Regions from separate parts of the Sphingobacterium sp. JUb20 genome, predicted to be linked through region 3. Evidence: riboswitches for the same ligand, from Rfam matches in the RefSeq annotation. Region 3 holds a riboswitch; each other region holds the start of a gene.
The links. A riboswitch is a leader RNA that binds a small molecule or an ion and turns the genes downstream of it on or off. The one in region 3 is predicted to bind thiamine pyrophosphate.
Positions count from the first base shown of each region.

Region 1: linked by a shared signal. The riboswitch ahead of thiS (sulfur carrier protein ThiS) and the one ahead of EDF66_RS14780 (TonB-dependent receptor) in region 3 are both predicted to bind thiamine pyrophosphate.
Region 2: linked by a shared signal. The riboswitch ahead of thiM (hydroxyethylthiazole kinase) and the one ahead of EDF66_RS14780 (TonB-dependent receptor) in region 3 are both predicted to bind thiamine pyrophosphate.

Region 1 is NZ_SLYV01000010.1:28,779-31,057, reverse strand. Features, by position in the region: gene thiC (phosphomethylpyrimidine synthase ThiC) at 1-908, opposite strand, end outside; gene thiS (sulfur carrier protein ThiS) at 936-1,184, opposite strand; TPP riboswitch at 1,206-1,304, opposite strand; gene nudK (GDP-mannose pyrophosphatase NudK) at 1,491-2,069, opposite strand.
Region 2 is NZ_SLYV01000005.1:176,818-179,096, reverse strand. Features, by position in the region: gene thiE (thiamine phosphate synthase) at 1-341, opposite strand, end outside; gene thiM (hydroxyethylthiazole kinase) at 341-1,135, opposite strand; TPP riboswitch at 1,198-1,291, opposite strand; gene EDF66_RS10170 (efflux RND transporter periplasmic adaptor subunit) at 1,745-2,279, shown strand, end outside.
Region 3 is NZ_SLYV01000008.1:152,756-155,034, forward strand. Features, by position in the region: gene EDF66_RS14780 (TonB-dependent receptor) at 1-1,263, opposite strand, end outside; TPP riboswitch at 1,324-1,449, opposite strand; gene EDF66_RS14785 (amidohydrolase family protein) at 2,080-2,279, shown strand, end outside.

The DNA.
Region 1 (2,279 bases), on a different contig from region 3:
ATTAGTGTATCTCTGAATATTTCCCATGTCAGATCTTCTGCAACGCCTTTTACTTTTTCCAAAGCTTGATATATAGGAACTGTACCAATTGGCACCGGAGAATTACGGATGATCCATTCGCGTGTTTCATGAATATTTTTACCTGTTGAAAGATCCATAATTGTATCAGCACCCCATCGGCATGCCCAGACAGCTTTATCAACTTCTTCTTCAATGCTTGAGGTAACGGCACTATTACCAATATTAGCGTTGATCTTTACCAAAAAGTTGCGACCGATGATCATCGGTTCGCTTTCTGGATGATTAATGTTGTTTGGAATAATTGCTCTTCCGGCGGCAATTTCTTCTCTTACAAATTCAGGGGTAATTAATTTCTTTGGAGTACGGGCACCAAAACTGTGACCGGTGTGCTGATGATCCATACCTTTAGTTGCTGCTTCGATTTGCTCAATACGCTGATTTTCGCGAATGGCTACATACTCCATCTCTGGAGTTATGATTCCTTTTCTTGCATAGTGCAGTTGACTTACATTTTTACCCGCTAATGCTTTTTTAGGTCTATGGCTGTATTCAAAACGGAGTTCATCCAGGTCCGAGTCTGCCAATCTTTCTTTTCCATAATCTGAACTGATTTGTGATAAAACTTGAACATCTTTTCTGTCCAATATCCAATTTTCACGAGTTCTAGGAAGGCCTTTGCGGATATCAATCTGTGCTTGTTCATCCGTATACGGACCAGAAGTGTCATAAATAGTGACTGGAGGATTGATTTCTATTCCACCCTTGCTAAGTTTGGTCGGACTTAATGTAATTTCACGCATGGCAACCTGAATAGGATAGAGCTGACCTGAAATATAGACTTTTTTTGAATTTGGAAATGGGGTCTGGGTAATGTTTTGTTCTAACATGATGGTATAGTAATAGGTATAAGAGATTTATCCGCCCTGTGTTGCAGCGATAATTAGAATTGAGTCCTGATGCTGTAGTTTGGTTGTTGCCCAAGCCGTTTTGGGTATAACCTGGTTATTAATAGCGACAGCAATGCCCTTGCTTTTTTCTGGGAATTCCAAAAGCATCAAACCTTCCAAAGAGGAGGGGGGCTGTTCAAAAAAACGTAATTGGTGATTAATTTTGAGTTCCATTCCTTTTAAAATTTTTAAATAAAAAACTTTAGGAATGGCCACAGTTGTGCCGGTATATGCACAATGAAGACATCTACTTTTCCCTACGCCAGTATGATCCGGATCAGGTTCTAAGGGTAAAATCTCAGCCTGCAAATTTTGCAGACACCCCTAAAGTTTCCACTAAACTAGGTAAAAAATCTCAATAAACGAAAAGAGGTAGATTTATTTTAGTCTGTCCATCTTTTTGTGACAGAACCATATACTTTAAGAAGTGAAGTGTTTTATTAATGGGGACTGCTGGTATAGCGAATAATGATTCTCCCTGGCAGAGGTGGAGTTATGGGCAGGGAGAATCAATGGCAAATACTATAAAATATGCTGGAGTTTAATATATTGAAGCAGCATAATGGTTTTGGCATCTTTGATTTCGCCATTATCAACCATTTGCATCGCTTCTTTTATAGGCAATTCCAAAACTTCAATATTTTCTTCCTCCTGTTCTAGCCCACCACCTTCACTGACTTTCATTTCTTTAGCATATTCGGCTATAAAGAAATACAGAATTTCCGTGACAGATCCAGGGGACATATAAGCTTCAAATATTTTACGTACATCTGTAATTTTATAACCCGTTTCTTCTTCAGTTTCTCTTCTGATGCAATCCTCGGCATTATCTTTATCCAACAAACCTGCACAAGCTTCAATCATCATACCACTCTCATTTCCATTGACAAATGTAGGTAGACGAAATTGACGGGTAAGGATAACTGTTTTCTGTTCTTTGTTGTACAGTAAAATAGTGGCACCGTTTCCTCTGTCGTATGCTTCCCTGCTTTGACTCATAATGGTGCCGTCCTTTTTCAAATATTCGTAAGTGATCTTTCGCAAGACGTACCAATTGTCTGATAAGACCTTGGTTTCTGTGATTTTGATGTTATCTATCATGATTGAGGTATTTCAAATTCGCATTATTAATAATTGTCATATGCATATTTTTCAGTTCTTTTATACTTTTTTTCTAAAATACGGTGGACTTTTAAAAGTAAGTTGTCGATGGCTAAAGGTATATAAATTTATAAACTCCTAAAATTGTTTATATGGGGAAAATCGATCGTGTTGAAGGAAATTTTATTCAGTAGCGATTGCCTTATGAGC
Region 2 (2,279 bases), on a different contig from region 3:
ATAGAATAACCGACCAGAGGTCTTGGGCTATACCAAGCTTTTCTAATATGACTAGGAGAAATATCATGGTTACCTACATGAATACCAGCCGCACCCAATTCTTGGGCCACTTCAAGATTATCATTGATGATTAAAGGAATCCCATATTTGTCAGTGATCTCTTTCAATTGGCGGGCTTTTGCCAAGTAAAGACGTGTCGTTAGCTCTTTTTCTCGAAGCTGTATAATATCTACACCACCAATAATAGCGCGCTCCGCAACATGAAGATAATTTATTCCACGACAATCCTGCTCTGAAATCACAAGATATAACTGATAAGGAAAAGAAGTATCGAAATCCATTATATGCTAAATTTTAATGTATTCCCAAATTCAGTTTCAGTGATGTTATATAGCTTATCAAGAAGTTTAACCTGCAGACTACCCGGTCCATCACTTTCCTTTTCAGCTAGTTCTCCAGCTACTCCCATGAGAGCCATTGCAGCAGTTACTGCCTCTGTTTTATTGGCGATTACAGCTATAAAGGCTCCAACAATCGCACTTGCAGAACATCCTAACCCGGTTACCTTTGTCATCAAAAGATGTCCATTTTTTAGATGAATCTCCTGACTCCCAGAAATCACAATATCAGTTTCGCCAGAAATACAAACAACGGAACCATATTGTCGATGAAGATCTAATGCGGCTTTAACTGCTTCACCACTTTGAGAAGTACTATCCACTCCTTTCGTCTTTATAAGATTAGATTTGTTTAGTGCAATAATTTCAGATGCATTACCTCTTATGACAGTTGGTTTTTCACGAAGCAATTCTTTTAGAATATGATCGCGATAAGATGTCGCCCCCGCTCCAACAGGATCTAAAATCCAAGGTTTCCCTAATTGAGAAGCAGTATTTGCGGCCAATAACATAGATTCTGACCACACTTCATCTAATGTTCCTATGTTAATAACAAGTGAATCGCTGATAGTGACCATCTCGACTACTTCAGTTTTAGCATGAGCCATAATAGGTGAAGCTCCAACAGCCAATAAGGCATTGGCAGTATTATTCATGACGACAAAATTAGTAATGTTATGTACGAGTGGCGATTGTGCTCTTACTTGTTGGATATGCATCCAAAGTGTTTTCTCCATATTCATTTCATTTAATAAAAGATTGAATGCTTTAGGAAAAAACCACATACAAAACAGCACAGGTGTACTGTATTGCTTTTCCCTACGTCGGTATTAGCCGTGTCAGGTTCAAAGGGACTCTCTCAATTCTTTTTTAGAATACCCCTAAAGCATAACAAAGATATAAAATATAAACATTCATTCCCATCGCATGAACATTGACATTTTGAAATAATAATTATTATGTTGAGTTTATCTATAAAAAATCACATGTCATAATTGTAAAAAAACACAACACATTGATTGTTTTGACATTAAAAACCATTCTGATCACAAAAAATTCCATCAACAGAAAGCAATAAATTACAAAACTGCTGTTACATTAAATAAAAATAATATAGCTGTTGCTCTCGATAATTTTAAATTTAACATCCTAATTTTTACTAGACTTAATTCTAATTTTATCGTATCAAAACAAAAAAAATCGGCTATACTTACCAATTTACATCGTGATGATTCAGTAGATAACTATTTCGGTTCAGAAGCTATTTTCACCAGTTCAGTCAATTATTTCTTTCTTAAACCATCTAATCTTCTGTTATTTGTATTTGAAATTTTAATCATAAAAAAATGGTAAAGCAAGAATTCAAAGCAACAAACAATTTCAATCTATATACAGCCGTATTTGCTTTCGGTTTATTATTTATTTCATGTGGCGGACAAAAACAAGATGGATCGTATGAACAACAGGCTGTTCCTGCTGATTTCATTGAGCTAAAAGAGTCTCCGACTACGATTGTAGAAACTTATCCTGGTACCATAGAGGGAACAGTCAATGTCGATATTAGAGCACAAGTTTCCGGTTACCTAGAAGTGACATATGTGAAGGAAGGACAATATGTACAAAAGGGGCAATCACTTTTTAAAATTAAAAGTGATGTCTTCAATGAGCAGGTGAACAACAGTAAAGCTTCGTTACAGTCAGCACTAGCTGCACAGGCAAATGCACAGATTGAATTAGAAAAAATAAGACCGCTAGTTCAGGGAAAGGTTGTTTCAGACCTGCAGCTAAAAACTGCTCAAGCGCAATATGATGCAGCAAGTGCTCAGGTGGCACAAGCCAAATCAGCAGTAAGCTCTTCACAGTTAAACGCCGCTTTCGCAA
Region 3 (2,279 bases):
AATGACTGGTGGTAAATTGTATTTTGAAAAGTCGTCTTCAGGTCGGAATTCTTCGTAATAGCCTGCACCTCTGGTGTAATGTAGTGCCGCATTAAAAATTAGTTTTTCATTGATAAAATTGGTGTAATGTAACTGGTGATGTGTTTGCGTGTAGTTGTCTGTTTGGTTTTTATATAGGTATTTGTTGTAAGTGCGACCAGAATTTAATAGATTTTCTGTTTCTAGCTGTGTATAGCCATCATTGACGGCATAATCTTTCATCCCCTCTACATCATTGTTTAATCTTGGCTCTGGTGTTCCGTACCAAGATTGATATGTTTTTTCCTTGCCAGAGAATACAATGGCCTTTAAAATATGTTTGTCACTATAATAACCTCCATCTACATAAAAAGACTTTAAATCGGAAGATGCTCGGTCGATATAGCCATCGCTCAAAATACGTGAGAGACGAACATTAAAGGCAAATTTATTATTTAGTAGTCCTGAACCTACTTTCAAAGTATTTTTCCAAGAATTATAGGAGCCGAAAGAGTTGTTGAATTCTACGTACGGCTCTTTTTCGAGTGTATTGGATTGTATGTTTAGTGATGCCCCGAATGATCCCGCCCCGTTTGTAGAAGTTCCAATTCCTCTTTGAATCTGGATACTCTCGGTTGAGGATGCAAAATCGGGAAGATTGACGAAGAATGAGCCCATACTTTCCGCGTCATTCAACGGAATTCCATTCAATGTTACATTTATGCGGGCATTATCAGATCCTCTTATTTTCATATTTGTATATCCTATACCTGCTCCTGCGTCCGATCCTATGACGACAGATGGTGTTTGATCTAGTAGATATGGAATATCTTGTCCGAAATTGTTTTTAGCGATATCTTGTTTGCTAATATTTTTATAGGTTGTAGAAGAGTTGTTTTTGGCACGTGTTGCCATGACCAGGACTTCTTCTGTTTTTATAGCACGTGGTTTTAGAAAGATTTCAAGATCAGTATTTTGTACCAGATCAATCTGCTTCTTTTCTGTACTATAGCCTATGTAAGAGATTGTTATGGCGTATTGTCCATCAGGTAATCCTGAAAACTTTGAAGTGCCATTTCGATCAGTTGTTAAATTCTTACTCTGATTTTTTGTCAGAACGATACTTGCGCCCTGTAACGATTTTTTTGTTTCATTGTCTAAGACTTTGATGGATAAAGCGTTTTGAGCTGATACGGATAATGTTATTCCTAGAAATAGCACTGTGCTGATTAAATTTTTAATCATGTTTTTTAATTGAATTTTGAGTTAAACAAACTATTGCTAGGGGTTACAACAGTTTTTCACTTATTTAACTAACCTTTTCCCTCCGCCAGCATTATCTGGATCAGGTGCACAACACATAAATGTATTGTTGGGTATAATCTCAGCCTTTATTCGTGTTCGTAGAACAAGGCACCCCTTATTGATAATGCGAAGGTATTAAATAAAATCTGTACTAAAAATATAATGTAAAAATGGATGTTGAGGAATTGAGTTTTGGAATATCAATTTGTTTTGCTCGTAAAAATAAGTGGAATAGATTTTCGTTTATAGGATTGTATTATGATGAATGTTGTGTTGCTTTATCTTTAGCTTCTTTCGGATTTTAAAGTAGCTGTATTGATCCGGTTTCTTTTTTTTATAACTAAAAGGATGTCCATTTATAATTCCATGATTTATTGATGCTTCACTGACATAACGTCATTGAATCGCTACAAAAATGAATAAAATTGTGGTTTTTAGATAATATATTGGCTGAATTTAAACTTATTCCCTACCTTCAAAAAATATGCTAAAATTCAAACTTTTAGCTCATGTTAATTATTTTTAGCAACAAGGGAGTTTTTATTAAGGTTTAAATTTATGTTACATTCTTATAAGTTAATTTATCTAAAAGTCTTTGATTTTTATCACGATTAAATAATTAAACTAATTGTGTAAATTTGTTTTTTTTAATGGTAATATTTTTTTTACTAAATTTTGGCACGAATTTTAACGTTAATAACCACAGTTCCTTTGCGTTGACCTGAATGCTAAGTAACTATTAAAGTTTTTATAATAATGAAATATTTTAGCGCTACCTATATCTTACCAATTACATCTTTACCTATTAAAGATGGAGTGGTAAAAGTTAATGATGATGGTGAAATCCTTGGGATTTATGAAAGTAAAGACGTAGAATTGAGCGGCCAGCATATTGAAAAATTTGAAGGAGTTATTGTTCCTGGATTTATTAATGCGCATTGTCACTTAGAATTGTC